2 regions of the Bifidobacterium sp. LH_413 genome follow, and region 1 is predicted to be linked to the other one. Evidence: riboswitches for the same ligand, from Rfam matches in the RefSeq annotation. Region 1 holds a riboswitch; the other holds the start of a gene.
The links. Region 1 has a riboswitch for FMN ahead of AC1AYN_RS08110 (ECF transporter S component). Riboswitches for the same ligand answer to the same signal wherever they lie in the genome.

Region 1 (20,529 bases):
ACCCCGCATATCGAGGTCGGTTCGATGAGCCGCGACAAACTCGACGACCTCGTCGCCGGACTCAAGGCGGAACGCAAGCAGAACCCGTTCAACAAGCCGGGCGTCAAGACCCGCATCTTCGCAATCGCCTCCGGCAAGGGCGGCGTCGGCAAATCGTCGGTCACCGCGAACCTGGCCGCCACGTTCGCCGCGCTCGGCTACGACACGGCCGCCATCGACGCGGACATCTACGGCTTCTCCCTGCCGCGCCTGTTCGGCGTGCACACGCAGCCCACGAACCTGAACGGCATGCTGATGCCCGTCACCGCGTGGGGCGTCAAGCTCATCTCGATCGGCATGTTCGCCGGCGCGGACCGCGCGATCCTGTGGCGCGGGCCGCGCCTGCAGCGTTCGCTCGAACAGTTCCTGTCCGACGTGTGGTGGGGCGAACCGGACGTGCTGCTGCTCGACCTCGCCCCCGGCACCGGCGACATGGCGATCTCGGTGGCGCAGGCGCTGCCCAACGCGGAGCTCGTGGTCGTGACCACGCCGCAGCCGAGCGCGTCCGACGTGGCCGTGCGCTCGGGTCTCGTCGCGCTGCAGGTGCCGATGAAGGTGCGCGGCGTCGTGGAGAACATGAGCTTCTACGAGCACAAGGGCGAGAAGCTGGAGATCTTCGGTCATGGCGGCGGCGAGCGCGTGAGCGAGCAGCTGACCGAGGCGCTCGGCTACGACGTGCCGCTGATGGCGCAGCTGCCGCTCGAGCCGGAGCTGCGCGAGACCGGCGAGGCGGGCCGCCCGGCCGTGCTGGACGCGGACGGCGCGCTCAGGACGGACGGCGTCGGCGCCGAGTTCAAGGCGCTGGCCGAGCGGCTGATGGCCGCGTGACCCGTTCGCTCAGCCGCGTTACCCGTTCGCTCAGCCGCGTTACCCGTTCGCTCAGTTGTTGAGCGAACGGATGAACTGGGCCTGCACCACGTCGATGCCGTTGTTCTCGTCGTCGTTCATGCGGGCGGCGGCGACAGACAGCGTGCGCGCGGGCACGAACAGGCCCTCGTCCACGGTGATGCGCGCCGCGTCGCGCACGATGCCGGCCACCTCGGTGTGCGGCCAGACGGGCAGATCGTGGTCGGCGAGCACGCGCGCCGCGTCCTCCACGCTTTCCGGCACGCGGATGCACTGCGAGTCGGCGCGGGCGACGAGCTCCTGCAGTTCGCTTTCCAGAGAGCCGATCTGACCGGGTGCGATGTGGTCGCTCATCAGGTAGGCGGCCACGGCCGTGTCGAAGCGGTCCTGCATCCATTCCGCATAGGCGAGACGGTAGTAGGCGAACGCGGCGTCGTCGCGGTCGAGCGCCACGTTGAGCGCGTTGAGGCATGCGGCGCGCGCCGAATCCCAATCCTCGCTGCGCGCCAGCTGCACGGCGAGCTTCAGATGCGTGAGCGGGTAGGCGGGCGCGTAGGAGACCATCATGTTGAGGTGTTTGAGCGACGCACGCGCGCCCTTGATCTGGGCGAGCACGTCGGCGAGCTCCATGTGCGCGTAGAACAGGTTGTCGGGGATGAGCACGGTGCGCTCCCCCGGCGTGGCGAACAGCCGGTTGTAGATCACGCGCTCCGCATACGAGTTGAAGTAGCGGGGCACGCCGTCGCCCTTCGCATAGAGCGCGTCGAGCCGGCCGATCGCCGATTCCGCGGTCTCGAACGCCTGGTCCACCTGTCCGCCGAACAGCAGGTCGCGCGCCTTGAGACGCTCCCGGTCGAGCTCGTCGGCCATGGCCATCGTGACGGGAGGCGTGTCGCGCCCGTCGATGAGCGCGCTGGTGATGTTCGGCGCCTGTTCGGAAAGCTCCGGGTCGCCGATCATGTCGACGATGCGCATCGCCTCCTTCGCCTTCGCGACGGAGGGCGTCGTCTCGTCGGAGGCGAGACGGTGGAAGTCGGATTCGGCGCGCTGCAGGAGGTCGACGCGTTGGATCGACAGTCCGACCGCGTCCGGCGTGCCGAGCACGCGCGCCGCGGCGGGCGTGAACCGGTGTTCGGAAGATTCGGGCTGCTCCTGCGCGCCGGCGGGCGCGAACCGCTGGTCGCGCAGGTCGAAGCCGGCGTCGACGGGTTTGAGCGCGCCGTCGCCGTCCACGTCCATCACCGCGTCGAACATGCGGTACGTGTCCATCGGATGGTCGAGCGCGTCCTCGCCGATGCGGGCGAGGAACGCGTCGCGCGTGAACGTGACGGTGGCGAGGTTGCGCACGGTCGGATTGCGCTTGAGCACGCTCATCGGATCGCCGTCGTCGTCCGCATCCGCATCGTCACCCGCGATGTCGGCGCCTTCCGCGTCAGCCGCGTCAGCCGCGTCGCCGGGCATCGCGGCGATGCCGAACGCGTCGCCGTTCCGGCCGTCGTCCCTGCCGTCGCCGGGCATCGTGAACGCGGTCTCGTCGATGTCGACGCCCTGCATGAGGTCCTCGAACCGGCGTTCGATGCTGTCGTCGCCGTCCGTCTCCTCCCCCGCATCGCCGGACGGCACCTGGGCGTCCGCGCCCGGCTGCGCCGCGTCGGAGACCGGATGCACCGGCGTGTGCGTCGGATCGCCGTGGAAGTCGCCGTCCTTCGGCTCGGCCTTGCCGCGCACCACGCCCATGCCGCCGGTGTGCATGCGTTCGAACGCCCCCAGCGCCTCGCTCATCATCGCCTCGATGGCGGAATCCTGTTCGGAGACGGCCTCCTCCAGTCCGAGCGAGTCGACGTGCAGCGACACCTCGCGCACCGTGTCGCTCGCGGCGAAGCTCATCGCCGCCATGATCAGGCCGACGCGCAGGTTGTAGGCGGCGCTCATCTCGGCGCGTTCGCTCTCGCTCAGCGACACCCAGCGGTGGTCGGCCTCGTCGTAGCGGGTGGCAGGCATCATCGACACGCCCGCCGTGGTGAATCCGACCGCCACCTGTCCGGCCGCGAGGTTCGAGCGGATCTCCACGTCGAAGCGGTAGGGCAGGCGCAGGCGGCGCACGAGCAGCGCCATGCTCTGCCGATACACCCATTCCGATCCGGTGTCGCCGCCGTGTTCGCCCGCCTGCTCGCCGATGTGGCGGGCGATGCGGTGCGCCTCGCGCACCAGCGAGGTCATCGCGTTGTGGTCGGCTTCGCGGTCCATCCGCGCGTCGCGTCCCGCGGCCGCGCCGTCGACCGCGTTGCGCGCGCCGGCCGCCGTGTCGTCGTCGCCGTCGGCGTCGTCGGTGCCGAGCGCGATCAGCGCCGGATCGTCGAGCAGTTTCAGGTCGATGGTGGCGGCCTGGGCGCGCGTCACCGTCTCCTCGGTGGGTTCCAGGCCGAGGCGCGCGTTGCGTTCCAGCCACGCGCTCACCGAGGCGAACCGGTTGAGATTGCCTTCGATGGCGAGCGCGCGCAGCGCCGGCGCGAGCGACAGGGACGAATCCCAGGTGAAGAAGTAGGAGCCGGAGTAGCTGGACGTGTACAGGTGCAGCGGTTCCGCGCCGTGCACGGCCTCGAGTCCGGGCGCCTCGTCGAGCGCGCCGGCCTCGTGCATGAGTTCGGCGAAATGGTCCTCGAGACCGGAGACGCGCATGCCGTGCGCGCGCACTTCGAGCATGTCGCGCACGGACCGGCGGATCGCGCCCATCGGCGCCTCGCGGTTGAGCCGGCGGAAGATGTTGCCCGCGCCGAAGCCGACGAGCATGCCGCGCATCTGGGGCAGCATGTAGGCGGCGAAGAACGCGATGGCGACGGCGTCGCGGAATTCGAGGCCTTCGCGCATGTCGCGGCGCAGCGGGTAGCGCATCTGCTCGAGCGTGTAGGTGCCGTCCCGGCCGTCGCGCCGCCATGAGGCGAGCCAGGTCAGACGTCCCGTGTCGTCGCGGCCGACGATGCCGCCGCCGACCCGGTCGCGCCGCGGTTCGCGGGTGAGCATGAACCGAGGCTCCATGCCCTGGACGTCCATGCCGATCTCGGTGCCGACGTACACGCGTCCCTTGCCGTCCGCGTAGGCGATCTGCGAGAAGTGGTCGCGGTCGGCGAACACGCCGAGCGAGAAGCCCGCGCCCGCGCCGTTGCCGCCGAGGCCGCCCTTCGACGGCAGCTGCGCCCAGCCGAGCGTGAGCCGGCCGGGCACGTCGTCGAAGTCGAGCTGGCGACGTTTGACGAGCGGGCCGAGACGGCGCGAATGGCTGGCGAGCTCCTGCGCCACGTCCATTTCGGTTCGGATCCCGGACGATTCACGCAGGAATCCCGCGGCGGCGGCCTCCTGCGCCGCCTTGTCGATGGTCGCGCCGAACGGGTCCGCGGATTCGAGCATCCCCCGGCCTGAACGCGTCAGGCGCCTGGCAAGCCCACGTACCCGCCCCATCGCGGCCTTCCATGGTTCCGAGGGGCTTTCGTGGTGGTGTGACTTGCGTACTGACATGCCTCACATTGTTCCAACGCAACCCGACATGGAGCCGGTCGTGAAGCCCTGAGAATAACTGCCTATAGAATGGTCGCGTGCCTCATCTTCCCCATCCGTTCGCCAAAGGTTCGCGCCGCCGCGCGGCCGTCGCCGTGATCGCCGCCGTACTCGTCGTGCTCGCCGTCGAATGCGTGGGGTTCAATCTGCCGTTCTGGCGCACGCTCGGGGCGAGCACCGATTCCGCCTCCTACGAGAACACGATGGGACCGGGGCTCGAACGCACGGACACGGGGCTCCTGCGCGTCACCGATCCGACGGCGGCCTGGCTCGAGGTGAAGGCGGACGGCTCGTCGGACTATGCGCGCGTGGACGCGTTGGAACCGAAGCAGGACGCGCTTCGTGTCATCCATCTGCGCGCCTCGTTCGTCTCGGGTTCGTCCGCGGGCGACGACGCCGAAAACGGCGACGCGACGGCGACGCGGTCGGTGTCGGTGTCGCCCGCCTCGCCGCGTTCGCTGTTCCTCAAGGCACCCGGTTCCGGCGTGATGCGCGTATGGGTCCAGGAGGCGAAGGGCTCGGTCATCCCGATCGAGGCGATCCGCGCGAACGTGCGCATCCCGTTCTCGTTCAGCCCCGCGCGTGTGGCGCTCATGCTGGCCGCGCTGCTGGCGGTCGCGCTGTGGCGTCCCGGCTCACGGCTGTGGCGGATCGCGCTCGACCCGTCGAGCCGCGCGCAGCGTCTCGCGTTCGCCGGTCTGGTCGCGCCGTTCGTCGTATGCACTGCCGTGAACGTGATCTGGCAGATGCGTTACGCGACGCCGTTGTCGTTCCACCAGCCCGGCGGCTACACGTACGACATCGACCAGTACGGCCATCTCGCCGACGCGCTCCTTAGCGGCCATGTCTCGCTCGACCTCATCGTGCCGGAGGCGCTCGCCGCCGCCCCGGACCCGTACGACGTGGCGACGCGTTCGCGTCTGCTCGCCGGGGGCGTCAGTCCGATCTATTGGGATTACGCGTATTACGACGGCCACTGGTATTCGTATTTCGGCGTGGTTCCGGCGGCGGTCCTGTTCGCCCCCTACCGTGCGCTGACCGGCCGCATGCTGTCGAGCGCGGCGGCCGTCCACCTGCTCATGTTCGTCGCGCTGGTGTTCGTCTGGCTGCTCACGATCCGTCTGATCGCCCGTCTCGCGCCGCGCACGTCACTCGCGGCCACGTCGATGATGCTGCTGTTCGTGCCGTTGGCCGCCGACTTCCCGTATCTCGCCTACCGTACGAACTTCTATTCGGTGCCGTTCGCGGCCTCGCTCGCGTTCACCGCCGCGGGATTGTGGCTATGGGTGGGCGCTTCGACCGTGAAACGTCCGTTGAATCCCGCCGACCGGTGGCGCATGGACGGCGCGCCGGAGCTGTCGCTGCCCCGGTTGGGGCTCGGCGCGTGTCTCATCGCCGTGAACTTCGGCTGCCGCCCCACATTCTGTCTGGCCGCGATGCTCGGCTTCCCCCTGTTCTGGCCGCAGATCCGCGCGATGGCCGCGAATCTCAAAGCGCGCCGCGTGCGCGTGCGGCACGCGCTGCGCGCCCCGCTCGTGGTGCTCGCCGCCGCGGCGGTCCCGTTGCTGCCGCTCACCGCCTACAACCACGCCCGGTTCGGCTCGTTCCTCGAATTCGGCAACGACTACCAGTTCACGGTGACGGACATGACGACGTTCCGGCAGCCGATCGCCGATATCCCCGCGATGGTCGGCTACTATCTGGCCCTGCCGCTCAGGATCGTGCGTGATTTCCCGTTCGTGGCGCTCTCCCCCGCGCCGCTCGGCGAATGGGCGTTCGCGGAGCCGATGGTCGGCGGCCTGTTCGTGCTGTGCCCGCTGCTGCTCGCCGTGTTCGCACTGCCGTTCCTCATGCGGCGCCCCCACGCTTCCCCCCTCATGCCGGTGATGGCGGCCGCGGCGGCGCTCGCCCTGTTCATCACCGTGTTCGACGCGTCGAGCGCCGGCCTGGGATGGCGCTATATGGGCGATTTCGGATGGCTGTTCGCGTTGGCGGCGTTGCCCGGCCTGCTGCGGGCGGTGAACGGCGCCGGCGACGGCTCCGCGCCGGCCTCCACCGGGACGAGGATCGTGCGGGTCGTCGTCCTCGCCGTGCTCGCGGCCACGGTGCTGGTCAACGTGCTGTGCCTGTTCACGCCCGGCAGGCAGGATCAGATGATCGGCACGAGCCCGGGTCTCTTCCACGACGTGATGACCTGGTTCACGCTCTGACGAGCTCTCCCCCTCCCCGCCCATCGGAGGCGGGGCCGGACTCCGGCTTTCAGGCAAATCCCAGTGGAACCCCAAGAATTCCAAGGGCGCGGGCATAATACTGAGTGGGTCAGTGTGCAATAGCGTCCGCAGCCAGAAAGCCGGAATCATCACAATGAAGCGAACAGCAAACAGCAATCTCGTATTGAAAATCGTGGCGGCAGCCGTCACACTCGCCGTCGCATGCGGCCTGTGCCTCGTCACGCAGGACAACGTCGACGCGGCGATCAAGGAGCATCGCGTCGAACGACTCAACGCGCGCATCGAGAACATCTACACCGCCGACTACCAGAAGATGGCCGACGAGAACCTCGCCGCGGCGCGCGACAAGTCGGCCGCCACGCTCGACGACCCGTTCGTCGAGGAGAACCCGTACGGCACGAACACCACATCCCTGTACGTCTACTTCACGACGGACCAGAAGACCAGCGTCTCCTACACGGTGAGCGCGGCCGGCTACCCGGACTTCTCCGCCACCGCCGAACAGGGCGACGACTACGCGACGACGCACGAGTTCCTCGTGCTCGGTCTCATCCCGAACGTGAAGAACACGATCACGCTCACGTTGAAGGACTCGTCCGGCACGACCGTCGCCACCAAGCAGATCACGCACAAGGGCGCGAAGATCCTCGGCGAGGAGGAGGTGCGTCTCGAACAGCCGGTCGAGCCGACGAGCGAGGCCACGCAGGCGCTCGGCAACGGCCTGTACGCGATCCTCGGCAACGACTCCAACGACCAGGACTTCATGTACTACTACGACGTGAACGGCGTGCTGCGCGGCGAGGTGCCGGTGCTCTACTACCGTTCGCACCGTCTCCTGTTCGACGACAATGGCCTCATGTGGTTCTCCGCCTCGACGAAGCATTTCGTCGGCATGAACCGTCTCGGCAAGCTGGAGAAGATCATCGACCTAGGCGGCCGGTTCATCCTCCACCACGACTACGCGCTCGATTCGGACGGCAACATCGTGTCCCTCGCCACCGACCTGACCCGTTCCGACCACGCGGTCCAAGACCAAGTCATCAAGGTGGACACGACGACCGGCAAGGTGACCCAGCTCATCGACTTCGGCGACATGTTCCCCGACTACAAGGCGTCCACCGACCATTCCGGCATCGACGAATCCGACCCGACCGCCACGAACCGCTGGGACTGGATCCATTTCAACACGATCCAGCTGCTGCCCGACGGTTCCGCGCTGTTCTCCGCGCGTGAGACCTCCACCATCATCAAGGTGGACGACGTGGAGGGCACGCCGAAGCTCGACTGGATGATCGGCGAGCCGACCGTGTGGGACGGCACCTCCTACAAGAAGTCGTTCCTCACCAAGGTGGGCGACTTCGGCGACACGGGCGGCCAGCACTCGATCACCTACGAGGAGGACCCGTCGCTGCCCGACGGCCAGTACTACATCTACATGTTCGACAACAACTTCGGCTACGCGATGACCCGCCCCGACTTCGACTGGACGACGATCAAGGGCATCTCCACCGCGCAGAGCTCGAAGGACCCGGACTCCCGCTCCCAGTTCCGCAAGTACCTAGTGGACGAGAAGGCCGGCACGTACACCGAGGTGCAGTCGTTCGACGTGCCGTACTCCCCGTACGTGAGCTCCTCGCAGGAGATCACCGATTCCATCAACCTGGTGGACACGGGCATGCAGGGCGTGTTCGGCGTGTACGACGACGCCGGCAACCTGCAGGCGCAGTACAAGATGGCCCTGTCCACCGGCTACATCTACCGCGTCTACCACTACGATTTCAAGGGCTTCTACTTCGCCTGACAGATGAAGCAAGCCCATGCCACTTACTACAGTAGGCGGCATGGGCTTTTTCTTTTCCCGCAAACCCGCCGCGAAGCCGGCGTCGCTCACCTTCACGCTCTCCGGCGCCGGTCACGTCTACGATGACGGCCACGTGGGCCTGAACCCCACGGACCTGACGATCGGCGAGAAGCGCGTCGCGATCATCGGCCTCAACGGCTCCGGCAAGTCCACGCTGCTCGGCCTGCTCGACGGCTCGCTCAAGCCGTCCTCCGGCACGGTCACGATCTCCGGCGACCGGACCGGCCCGGCCGCCGCCACGCTCGACACCTCGTCGAAGAAGGATCTCAGGACGGTCGACGAATGGGTGGGCAAGGTGCGCCGCGAGGAGATCCCGAACGTGTTCTACCGTGCGGAGAACATCACGCAGGCGGTGGACGAATCGTTGAAGAAGCACAAGATCGCGGACGCGGAGCGCGCGGCGCGCATCGGCAACCTGTTCGCGCATTTCGGTCTGCAGCGCCTGCGCAAGGCGAAGGCGGCGGAGCTCGATTCGGAGAAGCGTCATCTGCTCGCCATCGCGGCCGCGCTCGCGTTCGACCCGGCGGCGATCGTCGCGGACGAGCCGTCGAAGGGTCTGGACGAGATCGGCACGCGCCATGTGGCCGAGGCGCTGTTCACCTACGACAAGCAGGTGATCGTCGCCACGCATGACACGGACATGATCGCCCGCCCCGAATACGCGATCGACCGCACGCTCGTGCTCGACGCGCAGCACGTGGTCTTCGACGGCGCCCCCACCGACGCCGTCGCCTTCTACATGGATCTGATCCGCAAACGCTACGAGGCGGCGAAGTCGGCGGCCTGAGGCCGGTCCGCCGTCATCGGGATAGCCGTCGCCGCCGTCACGTTCGCCGTCAGCCGAGGTCGAGCATCGCGGCGACCGTGTCGAGCACGGCCGTCACGTTCGCGCGGAACTCGTCCGCCTCGGGCAGCAGCGACAGCGCGAGATAGCCGTTCGTCGTCATGTCGAAGAAGTAGCCGGGTTGTCCGGTGAGACGCCTGGTCCCGATGAGTCTGAGCACGAGCTCGTTCTCGTCGATGACGGCCGGTACGCGCAGCAGCACGTTCCAGCCGCCCTCCGCGCGCAGCACGTCGACAAGTCCGTGCTCGTCGCGTGCGAGCAGCGCGTGCAGGGTGGCGAGGTTGGCACGCACGCGGTCGCGCACGCGCGCCGTCTGGTGCGGCGCGACCGACAGCAGTTCGGGCAGCCGGTCGGCGATGATGTCGCTCATCGGCAGATAGTCGTCGGCGATGACGTCGAGTCGGCGTTGCGCCTCGCGCACGTCGTCCTCCGGCCCGGAGACGCGAATCCAGCCGACTTTGGCGTGCGGCGCGGCGAGCATCTTGGAGAAGCCGTCGAGCGCGAACGTGAGCGCGCCGGTCTCCCCCGCGAGCCGCGCGTTGCCGTCGAACGGCTCCAGCGCGTAGTCGTAGAACACCTCGTCGGCGATGATGGCGATGCCGCGTTCCCGGCACAGGCGCACGAGCGTGGCGCGCTCCTCCGGTTTCACGTAGGAGCCGGTCGGATTGTTCGGATTGATGAGGACGAGCGCGCGGATGCGGTCGCCCTCCTGCGAGTAGAGCAGCTCCTCGATGGCGGCGGTGTCGATGTACCAGGAGCCGTCGAACTGGAGTTGGTATTCGATCGTGTCGACGCATTCGAGACGCGCGATCGATTCGATGAGCGGATAGCCGGGCTTCGGGGCGAGCACCGCGTCACCGGCGTCGCACAGCAGTTTGATGAGCCACGAATACGCCTGCGACGTGGAGCTCAGCAGGTACAGCGAATCCGGGTCGACGCCCCCGAGGAAGCGGGCCAGCGACTCCCTCGCCGCACGCGGCCCGCGCGGCTCCGCCGTATACTCCCCCGGTACCTCGGCCGGGGCGAGCCCGTGCCTGGTCGGGTTGGAATCGTTGAGCTTGCCGAGCGTCACGCCCTGCGCGCGCGCCTCGGCTTCGGCGGCGGCGATCGGGTTGGGCGCGGAGATGTCCACGCGGGAGGAGAATCGAACGGTCATGCCTCCACTGTAGCGCGGACGACGAAAAGGGCCGTCCGGAACCGATCCGGACGGCCCTTCGTCGTCTTCGGGAGACGGGAGACGGGGTCAGTGCTGCTTGGTGCTCGCGTAGTAGGCGGCGCCGACGATGCCGGCCTCGTTGCGCAGCGCGGCGGGCACGATCGGGGTCTTGATCTCGATGAACGGCAGGAACTTGTCCGCCTTGCGGCTCACGCCGCCGCCGACGACGAACAGGTCCGGGTTGAAGTACTTCTCCAGCAGGCCATAGTACTTGGTGAGGCGCTTCGCCCACTTCTTGTAGCCGAGGTCCTCCTGCTCGCGGATGGAGCTGGCCGCGTACTTCTCCGCGTCCGGATGCTTGTCGGAGAGAATGAGGTGGCCGAGCTCGGTGTTGGGCACGAGCACGCCGTCGATGATGAGCGCGGTGCCGATGCCGGTGCCGAGCGTCGTGGCGATGACGAGGCCGTCCTTGCCCTTGGCGGCGCCGAACTGCTGTTCGGCGAGGCCCGCGGCGTCCGCATCGTTGACGACGGTGACGGGGCGGCCGGCGGCCTCCGAGAACACGGCGGTCACGTCGACGCCGACCCACGACTGGTCGAGGTTGGCCATGAAGTCGAGCGGCTTGCCCGGCTTGATCGGCGCCGGGAACGCGATGCCGACCGGAGCGGATTCGGGCACTTCGAAGTGGTCGAGCTGCTGGCGCACGATCTTGGCGACCGCGTCCGGAGTGGACACCTCGGGGGTGAGGATCTTGAGTCGGGGTTCGGCGAATTCGCCCTTCTCCAGGTTGACGGGCGCGGCCTTGATGCCGGAGCCGCCGATATCGATGCCGAACGCCTGCGCGGTTTCAATCATCGTCGATTCTCCTCCTTGTATTGGATTTCCTAACCGTTACCTGCATCGTACCGCCCTCGCATCCCAAACAGCGGACGAACGCCCGCATGTCGCGCACACGTTTGCACCGTCGCCGCATCGTGCGGTGCCATAATGCGGTGCCATAATGGGAGGCATGGCAGAACACACGCAACTGATCGATGCGGTGAACATCCGCACCGCCATCCGCTCCTATGACGACGAACCGATCGACGACGACACGGCCCGTCAGCTCGACATGACCCTCGCCCCGCTGAACCTCCTCGGCGACCTGCATCTCCAGCTGGTGCGCAACCACCCGGAGGTGTTCGCGGAGGCGAACGCCTCCGGACATCTCAGGAACGCGGCGAACTATCTGGCCATCGTCGGCCCGAAGAACGACGCCGAGGCCAAGGAGCGCGCCGGCTTCTACGCGGAGCGCGCCGTGCTCGCCGCGACCTTGAGGGGCCTGGGCACCCTGTGGGTGGCGGGCAGCTGGGACCGCGCGGAGGCGGCGAGGCATTGCCACATCCGCAACGGCGAGGAGCTGTACCTCGCCGTGGTGATCGGTCACCCGGAGCATCATGTGGAGCGCCTGGCGAAGTCGTATGAGGAGCTCGTCGAGTTCCAGCGCACGCATCGTCCCACGAAGTCATATGAGGAGTTCACCGCCGGCATGTCCGACGAGGCGCGCGAGGCGGCGCCGGCATGGTTCAAGGCGGGCGTCGAGGCGGCGATGAAGGCGCCGAGCGCGATGAACCGCCAGCCGGTCACGTTCACCTACGATGCCGACGACGATACGGCTGCCGCCCACATCGATCCGGCCGCGGGCGACGAGCATTGGGCGCTCAACGATCTGGGCATCGCGAAGCTGCACTTCCAGATCGGTGCCGGCCAGGGCCAGTGGGCGTGGGGCGACGGCGGCCTGTTCCTGCACAAGTAGGCTCCCCGACACCGCCGCCGAACGACCGTATCAACGGCCCTCCGCATCGACACGCGCGTCATGAGGAGGGCCGCTTCGCATGTGACGGGTTTTCCGCACAGTGAAACGGGGTTTGCGTGAAATCCACGGTCACGCGTATACAGTGTCTTGTCAGTTTCAGGGAAGGTGCGATTCCTTACTGGCGGTAACCCGGCCCCCGGGATTCACAACGGGAGGCGTCGGGAAGCCCGCGAACCGCGAAAGCGGCCGATCCGGTGCGAATCCGGAGCCAACGGTCATAGTCCGGATGGGAGAAACGGAGAGCTCGGCATGAGCGTATCTTCTGATAATCATTTCCAGTCCAAGACGGTCGACCACGCCACCGGCACGCACGCCACGGGCGTCGCGGATTCCGGCCGCTGGTCCACCCGCCGCATCGCCGTCTACGCGCTGTTCGTCGCGTTGGCGATCGTCACCAGCTTCATCGAACTGCCGATCTTCCCGGCGGCCCCGTACCTGAAGTACGATCCGTCCGGCATCGTGAGCCTCATCGCCGGTTTCGCGTTCGGTCCGGCCGCCGCGGCCATCGTCTCCGTGCTCGGCTTCCTGCCGCACGCGTTCACCGACCCGTGGGGCGCGCTCATGGCGATTCTCGTCGCGCTCGCGCTGTCGCTGCCCGCGTCCGTCATCTACCGTCGCGACCGCACGCGCAAGGGCGCGCTCATCGGCATCGTCGTGGGCGCGGTCGTCGCGCTCGCCGCGGCCGTCCTCGGCAACCTCGTCATCACGCCGATCTACGCGCACATGACCGTCGCGCAGGTCGCCGCCATGATCGTGCCGATCCTGCTGCCGTTCAACGTGCTCAAGTTCGCGATCCATGCGGTCGTCACGTTCCTCATCTACAAGCCGATCACCAAGCTGCTCGACAAGTAACCGACGACCGTGAACCTCGCCGAACTCGACCACATCCGCTTCAGCTACGACGGCGGCGCCACCTGGGCGCTCGACGACGCCTCCCTGACCGTACGGGAAGGCGACTATGTCGCGCTCACCGGCGCGAACGGATCGGGCAAATCGACGCTCGCCCGTCTCGTCGCCGGTCTCGCCGCGCCTGACGCAGGCACCGTGATCCTGCTCGGCCATACCGTCTTCTCCGACGCCGGTCCCGACGCGGACGCCTATCGTGCGGCCCGTCGGGGCATCGGCGCCGTGTTCCAGAATCCGGAGGACCAGCTCGTCACCACCGTGCTCGAAGACGATGTGGCGTTCGGACCGGAGAATCTCGGCATACCGCGCGACGGCGACGACGGCAACGGGCGTGGCGGCATCGGCGAGCGCATCGCCGAATCATTGCACGCCGTGCGGCTGGACGACATGCGCCGCGCGAACCCGATCCGCATGAGCGGCGGCCAGCAGCAGCGCGCCGCCATCGCCGGCATGCTCGCCATGCGCCCACGCCTGCTCGTGCTCGACGAGCCGACCGCCATGCTCGACCCGCTGGCACGACGCGAGGTGATGGACGTGCTCGACGAGCTGCATGCCACCGGCACGACCATCGTCCACGTGACGCACCATCCGGACGAGATCGCGCGGGCGGGTCGCGTCGTGCGGCTCGAACATGGTCGGATGGCGGACGACGACGCGCATCCTTCGCTCCCGCCGGCGGGGGATCCCGCGAAGCGGGTGGGGGTGGTCCCACGACAGGCGACGCACTCCCCCGCCACCGACATCATGCTGTCCGTCTCCCATGTCTCCTACGCCTACGCCGGCGGCGGGCCGATCCTCGACGACGTGTCGCTTGAAATCCGCCGTGGCGAGACGGTGGCGCTGATGGGCGCGAACGGTTCCGGCAAGTCGACGCTGCTGCGGCTCGTGTGCGCGCTCGCCAAGCCGGATTCCGGTTCGATCATCGTGGACGGCATCCACGTCGAGAAGGCGAAACGGCGTGAGCTCGCCGCGCTGCGCCGCACGGTGGGGCTCGTCATGCAGCATCCGGAACGCCAGCTGTTCGCCGATACGGTGCGTGACGACGTCGCGTACGGTCCCACGAATCAGCGGCTGCCTCGGACCGAGGTCGACGAGCGCGTGGATTGGGCGCTGCGGGTCGCACGTCTGGACGGTCTCGCCGACCGTTCCCCGTTCGATCTGTCGGGTGGACAGCAGCGGCTCGCCGCCATCGCCGGCGTCATCGCGTGCAGGCCGAAGCTGCTGGTCATGGACGAGCCGACCGCGGGTCTTGACGCGGACGCGCGCGAACGCATCTACCGGCTCGTCGACGAGCTCAAGACGCAGGGCGTGACCATCCTCGTCGTCACCCACAGCCATCAGGAGGCCCGTCGCATGGCCGACCGCATCGTCGATATGGCGGCGTTGTCGGCGTCCGATGCCGGTACGACGCACGACGCGCTCGGCATCCCCGCGGGCGCGGATGCGCCACAGGACGTTTCACAAGGCGTTTCACAATACGTTTCACGGGATGTTCCACGCGCCGGCACCCGGACCGCCGCCAAGTCCTCCCCCATGGCCCGTCTCGACCCGCGCGTCAAGATGGTGGCGTTCCTCGTCGCCATGTTCTCCGCGTTCGCGATCGGGAACGCATGGCAGCTGCTGCTCGGCGCGGCGTTCACCGCCGGCGTGGCCACGGCCGCACGCATCAGGCCCGCACGGCTGCTCGGCTCGGTGAGGATGTTCCTCGGCCTGTTCACGGTGATGGGGCTGCTCAACATGTTCTTCGTGCGCACCGGCGACACGCTGTTCACGTTGGGTCCCATCCCCGTGACGGACGACGGCGTGGCCACGGCCGTGCTGTACACGTGCCGTTTCGCGCTCGTCATCATCCTGGGCGCGGTGTTCCTCGCGACGACCACCCCCACCGCGATCACCGACGCGTTCGCCTCGCTTCTCTCACCGTTGCACCGGCTCGGCGTGCACACGCAGGAGATCGCACTTGTGCTGAGCCTCGCCCTGCGGTTCATCCCCACGCTGGCCGTGGAGGCGCAGGCCGTGGCGGACGCGCAGGCGGCGCGCGGCGGTTCGATCGAGACGGGGACTCTCCCGCAGCGGGTGAGGGCGATGACGGCGATCATCGTCCCGATCTTCGCCGGCGCGCTGCGTCACGCGGACAACCTCTCGCTCGCGTTGGACGCCCGCTGCTATGAGGAGGGCGTCCGCCGCACGCACTGGCGCGTGATGCGGGTCGCTGCACGCGACGTGGCGTTCGCCGCCGTGCTCGTCCTCTATCTGGCCGCGCTCGCCGCGCTGTCCGTGCTGGCCTGACGGTTCCGTCTGACGGAACCGGCCCGACGGGAACCGATGCCCGGCCTCAATCGCAATCACATCGCGAACGGCTCGTAGTAGATGTCGTCGGCGTTGACGCCCCGCTTGAGCAGGAACGCACGCCACGCCTTGAGCATCCCGTAGGGGCCGGCGATGAGGTAGAGCGCGCCCGGACGCATGGCGTCAGCGACGTCCTTCTCCTCGAAACGGCCGCCGGCGCGCAGGGTGACGTGCACGTTGGCGTGGTCGTGGTCCATCGCGCGCAGGTCGTCCGCATGCACGAGGTCCTGTTCGCCGCGCGCGCCGTAGAGCAGGGTCACGCTTCTGCCGGTCGGCGCATACGCCTCGATAAGCGACAGCAGCGGTGTCACGCCGATGCCGCCACCGAGCATGACCAACGGCGCGCCGTCCGCATGTTCGTCGATGAAGCGACGGTAGCGGCCGTAGCTCGGCTGCACGAGCGCCGGCGTGCCCACGGGCAGCGTGGCGATGCGGCGCGTGAAATCGCCGTCGGCGCGGATGTCGAAGCGCATGGGCACCAGTCCGGAACCCGTCTGCGCGCCGACGGCCGTGTTAATCATCGAGAACGGATGGTATTCACGCATGCCCTTCGTCTCGGGGAAGCGGATGAACGTGAAATCGCCGGGCTCCCATCGGGCGTCCTTGGCGGGCACGTCGAGGGTGAGCTCGGTGACGCCCGGCGCGACCTGACGCACGTCGGCCACACGGGCGGCGACGGCACCGGCGCGCTGGCGGATTTTGGAGGCCACGTACCAGACGAACACGGCCACGGTGGCGGCATCGAACAGGATGATGAACGGCAGATCGTCGCGCACGAACGCGATGGACTGCACGTGCAGGAAGATGAGCGCCACGGCCACGAGGTTGAGACGGTGGATCCACACGCTCGACTCATGACGGAACACCCGTTCCAAGGCGCGCTTGAGCGAGGCCACCCACCGCACGCGGGCCGACAGCCATCCGGCCATGAACACCAGTGAGTAGACGGCGAGGAAGATGAACAGGTAGAGGCCGGCGCCTCCGAACAGTTTGGTCAGGCCTTCTGCGGGCAGCAGGTTGGCGTGCAGGAACGCGAGCGCGATGGCCAACAGGCTCAGCACGCCGTGGATCATATACATGTGGGGAAGACCCACCGTGCGGTCCACCCAACGCGGCCGTCCGGCCAGGTAGACGGCGGTGAGCATCCACACGTACGCGACGACGCCGATGCCGATGCCGGCGGACATGTCCGCGAAGAACGCGGGCATTCCGGCTCTCAGCGCGGCGAGGAACGGCAGCGGGATGACGAACAGCGCCACCACCCAGGCGAGGGCGGTGGATGTGGTGATGCGTCGCAGCATGGTTGCGATGTCCTTTCGATATGCGGGTTCGCTAGGTAGCGGTGATTGTGGTTGGGATGAAGCGGCGTCGCGGTCGTCGTCACGCCGCCGATGCGGGATGCGGCGTGACTGCGGGATGCGGCGTGACGGTGTGCTTGGCCCCGTCCCGGTCGATGAGCAATGCGGAGAACAGCGAATCGGATTCCCCGGCGACGAGATCGGCGAACCGCTCGCGTCCGGCGGCGATGGCGGTGGTGGCCCACATGTCCGCGTCGGTCAGATGCGTGCCGATGACGGTGGCCTGGATGAGGTCGTCGGCCGTCCGGTCGATGTGTTCGCCGCGTTTCGACGTGCCGCTGGTCGCGACCGCCCCGTCGGCGAGACGCACGGTGCCGGCGAGCACGCCGGCGTCACGCGGGTCCTCGATGCCGATGCCCCAGACGTAGTCGCTGTCGGAGGCGACGCCCAGCTGCATGTCGCCTCCGCCGCCGAGCGCCGCCGCCTCGGCGCGGCCGGTGTCGAGCAGCGGGCGCAGGAAGCGCGTGAACGCGCGTTCGATGGCCCACCCCTTGACCAGGCCGACCGGATCGTAGCGTCCGTCGCGCATCGCACGGAAATGGCCGTGCGTGACGTCGGCGGCCATGACGGCACGCGCATAGACCTCGTGGAAGTCGTGGTCGTCGAGCAGGCCGCTCCAGTCGCCGCGGTTGGCGCGCGAGGTGAGCGAATCGTCGCGGAACGGCGAGAACGTGCGGTCCACGTGCGACAGGAATTCACGGCATGATTCGGCGGCCCCGCGCAGGACGGATTCGTCGGCGCGCCTCAGACGCAGCGTGAACGGCATGGTCATGAGGTGGAAGACCGAGGTGCGCAGCATGCCGTCGTCCGTGGCGTGGTAGGCGATGGCGGTGGACATCATGTCACTTCGCCTGGTCGAGCGCGTCCTGCAGCGAGCCGATGAATCCTGTGGAGGTCTCGGTCGCGCCGGAGACCATCTGGATGTCGGCGCTTTGGGCCTTGACAGCCTCGTCGGACAGCTGCGGGATCGCCTGCTGGGCGATTCCGAGCGAACGCGGGTTGTCGCTCGGGTATTTGACGGCGGCGACCTGCGTGACCTTGCCGTCGGCCACGGTCACCTGCACCTGCACGTCTCCTTTGGATGTGGCGACGACCGCGCCCGTGTAGACGCCGTCCTTGAACGCGCCCGAATCGGACGAGGTGCCATCGGAGCCATCGGTGGAGTCGGTGCCGGAACCGGTACTCCCGTCCGATGCCGTCGAGTCGGAGGCACCCTTGCCGGACGCGGACGAGGAGCCGGACTCGCCCGACCCCAGCGGCGTGCCCGAGGCCACCGACGGGGAGGCGGCGCTCCCCCTGCCGGCGAACAGCAGCATCATGTCGGCGGCCGCGGCGAGGATGCCGATGACGGCGATGACGGTCGAGATCGCTTTGCGACGCATATGGTTTCCCTTTGCAATCGATGAATAGGCTGAAATATCAAATACCACGATTCGTGGTATTCCCCTGCCTTGCCATCATAGGGAAGCCACCGACCCCAAAGCCTAGAAAAACCTGAAAAACCGGTGGAAAAAGGCTTGCGCTGTGGGCAAGCTCACATTGCGGCGGTTTCGGCCGGTTCCTCCGCCGTCACATAACGGCGCAGCAGCGTGGTGATGACGACGGCGAGCGCGGCGAAGACGGCACCGAACGGGCCGAGCCAGGTGAGTCCCAGATGGTCGTTGACGAGTCCGCCGACCGCGGATCCGATGGCGATGCCGATGTTGAAGCTCATCGAGTTGAGCGAGGCGGCGAGGTTCATCGATCCCGGGTGCGACTGGGCGGCGACGTCCATGTACAGCACCTGCGACGACGAGTTGAACAGGTACATCATCATGCCGAGGGCGACGAGCAGGATCGCGCCGTACACGGGGACGACGGGCGCGAGCGCGAGCGTGGCGAGCAGTACGGTGTGCAGGCAGAAGACGGGGCGCGTGCGCACGAGCGGTTCGACGCCGCGGCCGCGCTCGGCGAGCTTGCCGCCGTACAGGTTGCTCCACAGGCAGGCGACGCCGTAGAGGACGAGTCCGATGCTCACGTAGCGTTCGGGCACGCCGATCTCGTCGCGCATAATCGGCGTCAGATACGTGTAGAACACGTAGCTGGAGGCCGCGCCGCACACGACGGTGAGCACGCCGCCCCAGATGCGGTGGTCGAAGAAGAGACGGAACTGGCGCAGGAAGCCGATGGTCACCGGGTGCGAGTTGCGCGGCAGGACGAGGAACATCATCGCCATGAGCGCGGCGGTGGCGGCGGTGATGATGAGGAACGTGATGCGCCAGCTGAACGTGTTCGCCACCCACGTGCCGAACGGCACGCCGACGACGGAGGCGATGGAGAACCCGGAGAACACCCATGCGATGAATTTGGTGCGGTATTTGTCCGTGGTGACGTCGGGCGCGTAGGTCATGGCGATGGCGACGAGTGTGCCGGAGACGAGCGCAATCATGATGCGGGCGACCAGCAGGACTGCGTAGTTGGGCGCGAGCGCGCACAGGAGGTTGCCGACGAGGAAGACGCCCATGAGCGTCAGGTAGGTTGCGAAGCGCGGGAACCGGGCGGAGATGGCGGAGCCGAGCGGCGTGACCGGCGCGTAGACGAACGCGAACAGGGCGACGAGGTTGCCGACGGTCACCTCGGACACCTTGAGTCCCTGCGCGATGTCCGGCAGGATGCCGACGACCACGAACTCGCTCATGCCGAGCATGAAGCTCGCGAGGACGAGAATCGTCACCGGCAGGTTGAAGAAGCGGTCGGATCGGGTCGAAACCGGTTTCTCGCCGGGTTCCGTCACGGGTGCGGGATTATTCGTCATCTTCCTGGTTCTTCCTCGTCATGTCGTTCCATGTGCATGCTATTGGCCCAGCCCTACAATGGAGATGAAGCGACACGCGGGTGGAAGGGGCGCGGCATGTTCGGCGATTCCGATGGCGGACAGATCAGGTGGGACGGCGACGGCGCCGGGACCGATGGCGGGACCGGCAAGCCGGATACGAACGACACGATCAATGGGAACAGCGGGGCCGACGGTCCACGCGAAGGCGGCGGACCCGATAACCCCGATAAACCCGATAAACCCGATAAACCCGGCAAACCTAACGACTCCGGCGAGACCGACCGATCCGAGAAAGCGACGATGCACCGGGTGCGCACACTGCTCATCGTCGCCGCCGTGGCCGTGCTGGTCGTCCCCCAGCTCGTGGGCTTCTGGCGGGTCACACGCGCCATGAAGTCCATATCATCGTCATCATCATCGTCCTGGAGCACGACGCCGGCACCGCAGGACCCGGAGATATCGGTCAAGGAGGGCAACGGCCCGTTGACCGGAAGCGACACGGACGACACGGCCGTCCTCACCGTCGATAAAGCCGTGTCGGGAGGCGTGGACCGCATCGACGGCCGACCGCTCATCGTCGTCTATTTCACGCTGGAGAACACCTCGGAGCATGCGATACAGCTCAACCTGATCTCCGACCCGCAGGCCTCGCAGCACGGGCTGGAGCTTCCACGCTCCTCCGTGCAGGACGTCTACGAGAACGGCGAGCACCACACG
Region 2 (10,850 bases), on a different contig from region 1:
GGAGAATCCGGAAATCCGTTCCGACGGCCGGCGACGGGCGGACGACGCCGACGCCGTCGGAATGGACGGCATGTCAAATCCCAATGATGCCAACGATTCACGGACACCGTGATTGCCAACGTTTGCATCGAACCGGTTCGATACCTGCGGCGATTGCGCTCGCGAATCATCGTCCAACACGCCGGAATCCGAAACTCCCCCTTGCGCAGGTCACGATGGCGCGCTATTCTGAAACCGGTTTCAAACGAAGCCGAGAAAAAACAAGCAAAGCCACCAAGGGGCTTTGACCAACGAAAGGAATTATCATGTCGTTCAAGGATTCCATGATTCGCGGTCTCGCCATGTACGGTGCCAACGCGATGGCCCAGCACTCCATGGGCAACACCAAGGTCCTCTCCGACCTCGTCGAGTCCAACAAGCTCGGCCGCTGAACAAGCGCATAACGCATAAGACTTCGCGGCGCACGTCATCGCAAGCAAGACAACAGGAAACGGGCGTCGCACACCGAAAATTGCAAACGTGGTCATCGGCCCAACGCCATGACCGAACCTGAAAGGAAAACATTATGTCGTTCAAGGATTCCATGATTCGCGGTCTCGCCATGTACGGTGCCAGCACGATGGCCCAGAACACCATGGGCAACACCAAGGTCCTCTCCGACATCGTCAACGACGCGCAGAAGATCGCCCGCTGAAACTGACTTGTCGGCTCGTGCCTGAGCCGACCGCTGCGTGAGAGAGAAGAGAAGACGGGGTTCCGGAATCATCCGGAACCCCGTCTTTCATATGCGTGGGCACCGACGCACATGGCGACGGATCAGCGCGGCACTGCGAAAACCGCTCACGGTGCGGTGACGACGCACGCGGCGTGAGCGTTACCGACGTAACATCCTCGTGAATTCCACATATTGACTCTTGACAAAACGCGTGTCCCGATTAAGGACTTGAATGGAATCATGACCGAAATGCGATCCGCAAAACTCATGTCCGGCCGCGTCTTCGCAGGCGCGCGCGCCCTCTACCGTGCCGCAGGCGTCAGCGGCGACGATATGGGCAAGAAGCCCATCATCGCCATCGCCAACTCCTTCGACGAGTTCCTCCCCGGCCACGTCCACCTCAACAAGGTCGGCCGCATCGTCTCCGAGGCCATCAAGGAGGCGGGCGGCATCCCGCGCGAGTTCAACACGATGGCCGTCGACGACGGCATCGCGATGGGCCACACCGGCATGCTCTATTCCCTGCCCTCCCGCGACATCATCGCGGACACCGTCGAATACCAGTGCAACGCGCACTGCGCCGACGCCCTGATCTGCATCCCGAACTGCGACAAGGTCGTCCCCGGCATGCTGATGGCCGCCCTGCGCCTCAACATCCCGACCGTGTTCGTCTCCGGCGGCCCGATGGAGGCCGGCACCACCGTCCTCGCCGACGGCACCGTGAAGAAGAACACCGACCTCATCTCCGTGATGTACGCCTCCGCCGACGACAACGTCTCCGAGGAGGACCTGCTCAACTACGAGAAGACCGTCTGCCCGACCTGCGGCTCCTGCGCCGGCATGTTCACCGCCAACTCGATGAACTGCCTGACCGAGGCCATCGGCCTCGCCCTGCCCGGCAACGGCACGATCCTCGCCTCCCACGGCTTCCGCAAGGAGCTGTTCCGCAAGGCAGCGCGCCAGGTCGTCAAGATCGCGAACCAGTACTACAAGGATTCCGACGACTCCGTGCTGCCGCGCTCCATCGCCACCAAGCACGCGTTCGAGAACGCGATGACGATGGACGTCGCGATGGGCGGCTCCACCAACACCGTGCTGCACATCCTCGCGATGGCCCAGTCCGCGGACGTGGACTTCACGCTCGACGACATCGAGCGCATCTCCCACACCGTGCCGTGCATCTGCAAGGCCGCCCCGTCCGGCAAGTGGGAGATCTCCGACGTGCACCGCGCCGGCGGCATCTGCGGCATCCTCGGCGAGCTCGACCGTGCCGGCAAGCTGCACAAGGACGTCCATTCGATCGACTACCCGTCACTCGAGGCCAAGCTCGACGACTGGGACATCATGCGCGACACCTGCACGGAGGAGGCCAAGACCCTCTACCACGCGGCGCCGGGCCACATCATCTCCCCCGAACCGTGGACGCACGAGACGCTGTTCGACTCGCTCGACACCGACCGCGAGCACGGCGCGATCCACGACATCGACCACCCGGAGATCCACGAGGGCGGCCTCGCCGTGCTGCGCGGCAACCTCGCCCCCGACGGCTGCGTCGTCAAGACCGCCGGCGTGCCGCAGGAGATCTGGAAGTTCCGCGGACCGGCGCTCGTCGTCGAGTCCCAGGAGGAGGCCATCAAGGTCATCCTCGACGACACGTTGAAGCCCGGCATGGCGCTGGTCATCCGCTACGAGGGCCCGAAGGGCGGCCCGGGCATGCAGGAGATGCTGTACCCGACCTCCTTCGTCAAGGGCAAGGGCATCGGCAAGCAGGTCGCCATGCTCACCGACGGCCGCTATTCCGGCGGCTCCTCGGGCCTGGCCATCGGCCATATGGCCCCGGAGGCCGCGAACAAGGGCCCGGTGGCGCTCATCAAGAACGGCGACATCATCGACATCGACATCGAAGCCCGTTCCGTGAACGTCGAACTGACCGACGAGCAGCTGGCGGAGCGCCGCCGCGAGCTCGAGGCCGGCGACGGCTACGTGGCGCACCGCGACCGCAAGGTCTCGCAGGCGCTCAAGGCCTACGCCGCCTTCGCCCGCTCCGCCGACAAGGGCGCGACGCGCGACCCGGAGCTCATCAACAAGCTCTCCGGCCTCGCCTGATCGGGACCCGTCGCGGCAAAGGCCGACGTCCACTACATGGGACGTCGGCCTTTGCCGTCTACGCCCCGTCCCTATACTGTCGAACCGACAATTCAATACGCATCTTCAGGGCAGGGTGAAATTCCCGATCGGCGGTTCAGTCCGCGAGCATCGATTGATTGCGATCAGCAGTCGTGATGCCGAACCGGTGAGATTCCGGTACCGACAGTCATAGTCTGGATGAAAGAAGCTGCGGCGGCGTGGACCATCGGCCCGCGCGCGCGACCGCATACCGTCGCGTGCGCGCATCGGGCGATGCGCATCATGCGGCCCATCTCGAGCACCCTGGATTTCGAACGGAATCCGGGGTGTTCGCGTTTCGGGGCCGCGAAGCATGACGTTCTCGCCCGATGCCCGGGCAGCCGGAATCAAAACCGGCACACGGCCCCACCGCCATCATGAAGCACCCTGGACATGCCCTATCGCGAGGAAAGGGGATTTCATGGACGATAGGGACCTCATGTCCGTGGCATTGTGCCACGCACGACTCGGAGCGGGCAAGGTCAACCCGAATCCGATGGTGGGAGCGGTCATTGCGCGCGACGGCGCGATCATCGCCACCGGACATCACGACCATTTCGGCGGATGGCACGCCGAACGCGCCGCGCTCGAAGCGGCGAAACGCGACGGCGTCGACGTGCGCGGTGCCACGATCTACGTCACGCTGGAACCCTGCTGCCACACGGGCAAGCAGCCGCCGTGCACGCAGGCGCTCATCGACGCTGGAATCGCCCGCGTGGTGGTCGGCTCCCCCGACCCGAACCCGCTGGTCGCCGGCAAAGGCGTGCGCCGGCTCACGGACGCGGGTATCGAGGTCACGCAGGGTGTGCTGCGCGAGGAATGCGACGCGCTCAACGAAATCTTCCTGCACTACATCACCACGCGCACGCCGTTCGTCATGCTCAAATACGCGATGACGCTCGACGGCCGCATCGCCACCGCATCGGGCCTGTCGCGCTGGATCACCGGCGAGGCCGCGCGCCGCCGCGTGCACGAGGACCGCGGCCGGTTCGCCGCGATCATGGTGGGCGTGGGCACGGTCATCGCCGACGACCCGCAACTCACCTGCCGCATCGACGGCGGTCACGACCCGATCCGCGTGATATGCGACACCGATTTGCGCACGCCTCGCGACGCGGCGGTCGTCGCCACCGCGCGCGAGACGCCCACGATCATCGCCACCTGTTCGACCGACGAGGCCCACGCACAGGCCTACCGCGACGCGGGCTGCGAGATCCTCCACGTGCCGGCCGACGCCGACGGGCACGCCTCCGTCGCCGCCACCGTCGAGACGCTCGGCGGGCGCGGCGTCGACAGCGTGATGATCGAAGGCGGCGGCGAACTCGCCTGGTCCGCGCTGCGCGACCAGGTCGTGACCAAGGTGAGTGCCTACGTCGCGCCGAAACTGTTCGGCGGCCGCGCCGCGCCCGGCCCGGTGGGCGGCGCGGGCGTCGGCGCGCCGGATGACGCCTTCCTCCTCACGCACCGCACCGTCGCCGCGGTGGGCGACGACATCGTCATCGAAGGAGGCGTCGACTATGTTCACCGGAATCGTTGAGGACCTCGGCACGGTCGTCGGATTGGAGAACGGCGCCGACTTCGCGCGACTGTCCGTTGACTCGCCGACGGTGGTGACCGATCGCACGGCGATCGGCGAAAGCATCGCCGTCAACGGCGTGTGCCTGACCGTCACGTCCGTGCGCGGCACGACGTTCACCGCCGACGTGATGCACGAGACGCTGCGACGCTCCTCCCTCGGCTCGCTCCGCCGCGGCGACCATGTGGACGTGGAACGCGCGATGCCCGCCGACGGACGGTTCTCCGGGCACATCGTCTCCGGGCACATCGACGGCACCGGCGTGGTCACGTCGATCACGCGCGACGGCATCGCCGTCGTCTATACGATCCGCGCGCCGTATGCGCTCATGCGGTTCATCGCCGAGAAGGGATCGATCGCCGTCGAGGGGATCAGCCTGACGGTGACGCACGCCGGACGCGACACGTTCGGCGTGTCGATCATCCCGCACACCGCCGCGCACACGGTGCTGGACGAACGGCGCATCGGCGACGTGGTCAACCTCGAAACCGACCCAATCGCGAAATACACGGCGCGACTGCTGGAGATGCCGGCGGACGGCGGCACGGACGGCGTGACGGCCGGGACGGCCGGAGACGCCGGAACGGGCGCAATCACGGCGGACTTCCTCGCCGCGCACGGATTCTGACAACGACAAGACATCATCGAGAACGGACATGACAGATATGACGGACATGACGGAACGCACGCAACACACGAACCCGAACGACCCGGTGGCGCGCGCCATCCGGGACATCGCGGCCGGGCGCATCGTCGTCGTGGCGGACGACGAAAGCCGCGAGAACGAAGGTGACCTCATCTGCGCGGCCCGCCACGCGACGCCGAGCAACATCGCGTTCATGGCCACGCACGGCAGGGGCCTGATCTGCACGCCGATGAGCCCGGAGCTGGCGACGCGGCTCGACCTGCCGCCGATGTGCACGGCGAACACGGACAACCACCACACGGCGTTCACCGTGTCAATCGACCACGTGACCACCTCCACCGGCATCAGCGCGCGCGACCGCTCGCTCACCGCGCTGGCGTGCGTCGACCCGGACACGCGGCCGCAGGACTTCCGCCGACCCGGCCACATGTTCCCGCTCGTCGCACGCCCCGGCGGCGTATTGGAACGCAACGGGCACACGGAGGCGACCGTCGACCTGGCGCGACTGGCCGGACTCGAGCCGTGCGGACTGTGCTGCGAGATGATGAAGGCCGACGGCACGATGATGCGTCGCGACGACCTGCAACGGTTCGCCACCGAGCACGACCTGGCCTACATCACCATCGCGCAGCTGCAGGACTACCGCCGCACGCACGCGTTCCCGCACACGGTGCGCCGCGTGGCGCGGGTGAACCTGCCCACCGAATACGGGCGGTTCACGATGGTCGGCTACGAGTCGGACGACGGCGGCGAGCACGTGGCGCTGGTGATGGGCGACGACATCGTCTCCGGCGAGCCCGTCCTGTGCCGCATCCACTCGCAGTGCCTGACCGGCGACGTGTTCGGCTCGCAACGCTGCGACTGCGGACCGCAGCTGCACGAGGCGATGCGGCGCGTCGCCGAGGCGGGACGTGGCGTCATCCTGTACCTGAGCCAGGAGGGACGGGGCATCGGACTACTCAACAAGCTGCGCGCCTACGAACTGCAGGAGCGCGGATTCGACACGCTCGACGCGAACCTGGAACTCGGATTCCCCGCCGACGCGCGCGAATACGAGACCGCGGCGGCCATGCTGCGCGACCTCGGCGTCGCGTCGGTCGACCTGATGACCAACAACCCGGACAAGATCGGCCAGCTGGAGCAGGCGGGGATCGTCATCGCCTCGCGCGTGCCGATCGTCATCCCCGCGAACGCGTACGACGCGAACTACCTGTCCACCAAGGAACACCGGATGGGGCACCTGCTGGGAGCCCTGTCGGACATGACGAACCTGTCCACTATGACGAACATGGCGACCACGACAAACCTGTCCACCATGACAAAGGAGAACTGAAATGACCGTATTCGAAGGACAACTGGTAGCCGGCGCTGCTTCCGCCGCCGGTGACGATTCCGCCGCCAAGCCGATCCGCATCGGCATCGTGGCGGCGAGGTTCAACGAGTTCATCACCTCGAAGCTGCTGTCCGGCGCGCAGGACGGCCTGCGCCGCCACGGCGTGGCCGACGAGGACGTGGATGTGGCGTGGGTGCCCGGATCGTTCGAGATCCCGATCGCGGCCAAGCGCATGGTGTCCACCGGACGCTACGACGCGGTGATCTGCCTCGGCGCGATCATCCGCGGCAGCACCTCCCACTACGACCTCGTGTGCAACGAGACCGCGAAGGGCATCACGCAGGTGTCGCTGAACTCGGACGTGCCCGTGCTGTTCGGCGTGATCACCACCGAGAACATCGAGCAGGCCATCGAACGCGCCGGCACGAAGGCCGGCAACAAGGGCTTCGACTGCGCGCTCGGTGCCATCGAGATGGTCAATGTGCTGCGCGCCATCAGCGCCGGGGAGTAGGCTCACCGACGCTCGGGTGGTGGTACGCCGGACGGCGAGCGCCACCACCCGATGTGTCACCGCCCGGCGTACCAGTCGCGGATCGTCGACGCGTCGCCGTAGGACGCCTGCGCGCCGCGCCCGGTGGCGGCGTAGGCGGAGACCACGGAGGCGAGCGCCGCGCTGTCCGCAAGCGTATAGCCGGAGGCGAGGCCGGCGAGCACGGTGCCCATGAAGGCGTCGCCGCAGCCGGTGGTGTCGACCGCCTCGACGCGCGTCGGCGCGATGCGGGAGAACCCGCCCTCCGCCGCGGCGTCGAGCACCACGGACCCGTCGCCGCCGAGCGTGACGATGGCCCGGTCGAAGCCGAATCCGCGCATGCGTTCCGCGGCGGCGGCCCAGTCGAAGCCGGACCAGTCGCCGTCGGCGGGCTCGGCGAGGCCGAGCATCTGCGCCATCTCGTGCTCGTTGACGAGCAGGATGTCGGTGAGCCCCACGAGCTCGGCGGGCAGCTCGGGCCGGAACGGCGAGTTGTTGAGCAGCACGGTCCTGCCGGCCTCGTGCGCCAGTCGGGCCGCCTCGATGACGGCCTCCATCGGGCTTTCCAGGCACAGGCCGAGCACGTCGGCGCCGGTCAGCGCCACACGCACGGACTCGACGTACCCGGCGTTGACCTGCGCGTTGGAGCCGGGCGAGTAGACGATCATGTTCTCGCCGCCTTCGTCGACGGCGATGACCGTCGTGCCGCTGGGGCCGGGCACGCGGCGCACGTGCGTGGTGTCCACGCCGGCCTTGCCGAGCTCGCCGAGCAGGAAATCGGCGTTGGCGTCGGAGCCGACCGCGCCGAACATGCGCACGTCGGCGCCGATGCGCGCGGCGGAGGCTGCCTGGTTGCCGGACTTGCCGCCGGGCAGCACGGTGAGCGGGCCGCCGGTGACGGTCTCCCCCGGGCCGGGCAGGCGCTTGGTGGCGACCGTGTAGTCGGCGTTCATCGAGCCGATGACGGACACGGTGCCGTGGATGTTCTCGAGCATGGTGGTGATGTTGTGCTGCGACACGGGATTGCCTTTCATTCGGAATCGTCGGGAGGGGCGCCCTGGTTCATCGGGGTCCGGGACCGCCCATGTCCCCGGGCCGGCCGCGACCGGCCCGGGGACGGGGCGCACGTCACTTCGCGTAGATGTGCTTGCGGACGATGAGGTAGTAGATCACACCGACCAGCGGCACGCAGCCGGCGATGATGAGCAGGTTGGAGTAGCTGGCGGCCGCGCCGGTGGCCCCGATGACGCTCGAACCGGAGAACGCCTGGCCGCCGAGCAGGCCGCCGAAGACGGCGATGCCGATGGAGCCGGTGACGTTCATGACCAGGTCGTTCATGCCCACGCCTCGGCCGGACTCGTCCTGGGGCAGTGTGCCGAGCACGGTGGAGACGACCGGCGAGTACATGAGGCCGCAGCCGGCGTAGAACACGCAGGCGAACAGGGTGAGGACCACGAAGCCGTCGTTGACGGCGAGGCCCGCGCCGATGAAGCCGACGGCCATGAGCGTGCCGGCGATGGCGAGGGACGGCTGCACGCCGATTCTGCCGACGATGGCGCCGGAGCAGATGCCGAAGGCGGCGGCCACGAGGAACGCGAACACGATGTGCATGGAGACCTGCGAGGTGCTCATGCCGTACACGTTCGCGCCGATGGCGTTGAACACCGGGGAGGCGAAGTAGTTGACGAAGTAGAACACGAGGATGAGCGCGATGGCGCCGATCCAGCGCGTGTTGCGGAAGAACGCGGGGGTGACGAACGGGTGCTCGGCCTTGTTGATGTACACGGCGAAGGCGACGAACAGCACGGCGGCGACGACGAGCATCCAGATCGCGTTGTAGGAGAAGTACAGGGTGAGGAACGCCACGGCGAAGCCGACGAGCGTGAAGCCGAGCCAGTCGACCTTCTCGCCGTTGCCCTGCTTGTCCGGCAGGTTCCTGAGCAGCAGCGGCAGGAACAGGATGGTGACCGACGGGATGAGGAACAGGTACTGCCAGGCGATGGCGCTGAGCATGCCGGCGGCGAACACGCCGATGGAGGCGGAGATCTGGTAGCCGGCGGTGAACAGGCCGAAGAAGATCACCTTGAGCGACGGCTTGAGGTATTTGCTGGCCACGACGAGGAACACCGAGCCGGCGACCTGCTCGCCCGCCGTCTGCAGCACGCGGGCGACGATCACGGTCCACAGGTTCGCGGTGAAGAGGAAGTTCGCCACGAAGCCGAAGACGGAGCCGACGAACAGGGTGATCAGGCCGACGACGACGAGCTTCTTCAGGGAGACGAAGTCGCCGAGTGAGCCGTAGATGAAGCACACGATGCCGAGCACGATGCCCGGGATGGCGGTGATGAGCGAGGCCTGTGCGGGCGCGCCCACGTCCTGGCCCACCTGGGTGAACACCAGATTGAAGCCCTGCAGGCACAGGGTGCCGAGGATGAAGGTGATGAGCAGCGGGATGAGGGCCTTGACGGCCATGTCGTTGCTGGTCTTGGGGTCCGCCCACGGGTCGGCGGGGACGGTCGCTTCGTTGCGTGACATGTTGGTTCCTTGTGTCGTTGGTTCGGTGTGTTTCGTTCGGGTCGTGACGCGGCGGGGACGGGAGGGCGTCGGGTATGGCACCCTCCCGTCGCCCCCGCCGCGGGAACCGGCGTCTCAGCCGGCGTGCTTCGCCAGCGCGGTGATGCGGGTCATGAATTCGTCGAGGAAGCGCGGCACGTCGACGCCGACGGCCACCTTCGTGGTGAGGGCGGGCTCGTTCAGGCGCTTCTCGTCGCCGATGGTGCGTCCGCGGGTGGGGCCTTCGAGGTCGACCTTCATGTTGATGTCGAGCGTGTCGACGAGCGTCGGGTCGACGGCCACGGCGACGGCGAGCGGATCGTGCAGGCCGCAGCCGCCCAGGTGCGGCGAGGTGGTCTCGTAGGCCTTGATGTAGAAGTCGGTCATGTCGGCGAGGAAGTCGCCGGCCTTGGTGTTCAGGTCGCGCCACCGCTGCGTCTCCTTGTAGGTGAGCAGGGTGCGCAGGGTCACGTCGAGGCCGATCATGGTGACGGGGGCGTCGGAGTGGAACAGCGCGTTCGCGGCCTCCGGGTCCTGCGAGATGTTCGCCTCCATGCAGGCGTTGCAGTTGCCGGGCACGGTCAGGGCGCCGCCCATGAGCACGATGCGGCCGATCTCGTCCTTGATCTCGGGGGCCTTGGCGAGCGCGGCGGCGATGTTGGTCATCGGGCCGGTGGGCACGTAGACGAGGTCCTTGCCGTAGGTCTTGACGGCGTCGATGATGAAGTCGACGGCCGGTTCGGCTTCGGGCGCGCGGCCGGAGTCGGGGATGTCGACGTCGCCGATGCCGTTGGCACCGTGGATGAACGCGGAGATCTCGCCGACGGTGAAGGAGTCGGTGGTGCTGGAGTGCGGCAGGCCCTTGTAGACCCTGACCTCCGGGTGGCCGAGCAGGTCGGTGACGGCGAGCGCGTTGCGCACGCCCTGATCGAGCAGCACGTTGCCGTAGGTGCCGGTGATGCCGATGAGTTCGACCTCCGGGCTGCCGAGCGCGTAGGAGATGGCGAGCGCGTCGTCCACGCCGGTGTCGAGATCGAGGATGAGCTTCTTCATGGTTTCCTGCCTTCCGCGGCTGTCGCCGTGTTCTTCATCGATGGCGCTGATTGCTGTTCGGTGTCATCACTGACGGTCGATGACTTGTCGTCTCGTCCGGTCCGCGGGAACCGTGATTTAACGTTTTATCATCGGTGATGATTCAAAGATAAAACGTTAAATCACCATTGTCAACGTGACGACACGCCGCCCGTCGTCAACAGACATATCGTCACATGGCCGGCCCGACGGACCCGCGCGGGATGAACGTCGTGGGCACGTAATGCGCGACGCCGTCGA

Region 2: it holds a riboswitch for FMN, as region 1 does, so the genes downstream of both, ribD (bifunctional diaminohydroxyphosphoribosylaminopyrimidine deaminase/5-amino-6-(5-phosphoribosylamino)uracil reductase RibD) here and AC1AYN_RS08110 (ECF transporter S component) in region 1, are expected to answer to the same signal.

What each region holds. Positions count from the first base shown of each region.
Region 1 covers NZ_JBKEVK010000004.1:205,504-226,032, forward strand. Annotated here, with positions in the region: gene AC1AYN_RS08070 (Mrp/NBP35 family ATP-binding protein) at 1-867, shown strand, start outside; gene AC1AYN_RS08075 (tetratricopeptide repeat protein) at 919-4,290, opposite strand; gene AC1AYN_RS08080 (hypothetical protein) at 4,476-6,647, shown strand; gene AC1AYN_RS08085 (aryl-sulfate sulfotransferase) at 6,802-8,469, shown strand; gene AC1AYN_RS08090 (ATP-binding cassette domain-containing protein) at 8,510-9,316, shown strand; gene AC1AYN_RS08095 (pyridoxal phosphate-dependent aminotransferase) at 9,366-10,529, opposite strand; gene ppgK (polyphosphate--glucose phosphotransferase) at 10,617-11,384, opposite strand; gene AC1AYN_RS08105 (nitroreductase family protein) at 11,539-12,324, shown strand; FMN riboswitch at 12,473-12,626, shown strand; gene AC1AYN_RS08110 (ECF transporter S component) at 12,634-13,236, shown strand; gene AC1AYN_RS08115 (energy-coupling factor transporter ATPase) at 13,246-15,579, shown strand; gene AC1AYN_RS08120 (ferric reductase-like transmembrane domain-containing protein) at 15,636-16,940, opposite strand; gene AC1AYN_RS08125 (FAD:protein FMN transferase) at 17,020-17,838, opposite strand; gene AC1AYN_RS08130 (FMN-binding protein) at 17,840-18,379, opposite strand; gene AC1AYN_RS08135 (MFS transporter) at 18,532-19,791, opposite strand; gene AC1AYN_RS08140 (DUF5067 domain-containing protein) at 19,888-20,529, shown strand, end outside.
Region 2 covers NZ_JBKEVK010000001.1:395,411-406,260, reverse strand. Annotated here, with positions in the region: gene AC1AYN_RS01485 (hypothetical protein) at 306-431, shown strand; gene AC1AYN_RS01480 (hypothetical protein) at 566-694, shown strand; gene ilvD (dihydroxy-acid dehydratase) at 956-2,821, shown strand; FMN riboswitch at 2,919-3,056, shown strand; gene ribD (bifunctional diaminohydroxyphosphoribosylaminopyrimidine deaminase/5-amino-6-(5-phosphoribosylamino)uracil reductase RibD) at 3,303-4,418, shown strand; gene AC1AYN_RS01465 (riboflavin synthase) at 4,399-5,085, shown strand; gene AC1AYN_RS01460 (bifunctional 3,4-dihydroxy-2-butanone-4-phosphate synthase/GTP cyclohydrolase II) at 5,114-6,436, shown strand; gene ribH (6,7-dimethyl-8-ribityllumazine synthase) at 6,438-6,947, shown strand; gene AC1AYN_RS01450 (ribokinase) at 7,004-7,999, opposite strand; gene AC1AYN_RS01445 (MFS transporter) at 8,094-9,500, opposite strand; gene AC1AYN_RS01440 (nucleoside hydrolase) at 9,615-10,571, opposite strand; gene AC1AYN_RS01435 (substrate-binding domain-containing protein) at 10,783-10,850, opposite strand, start outside.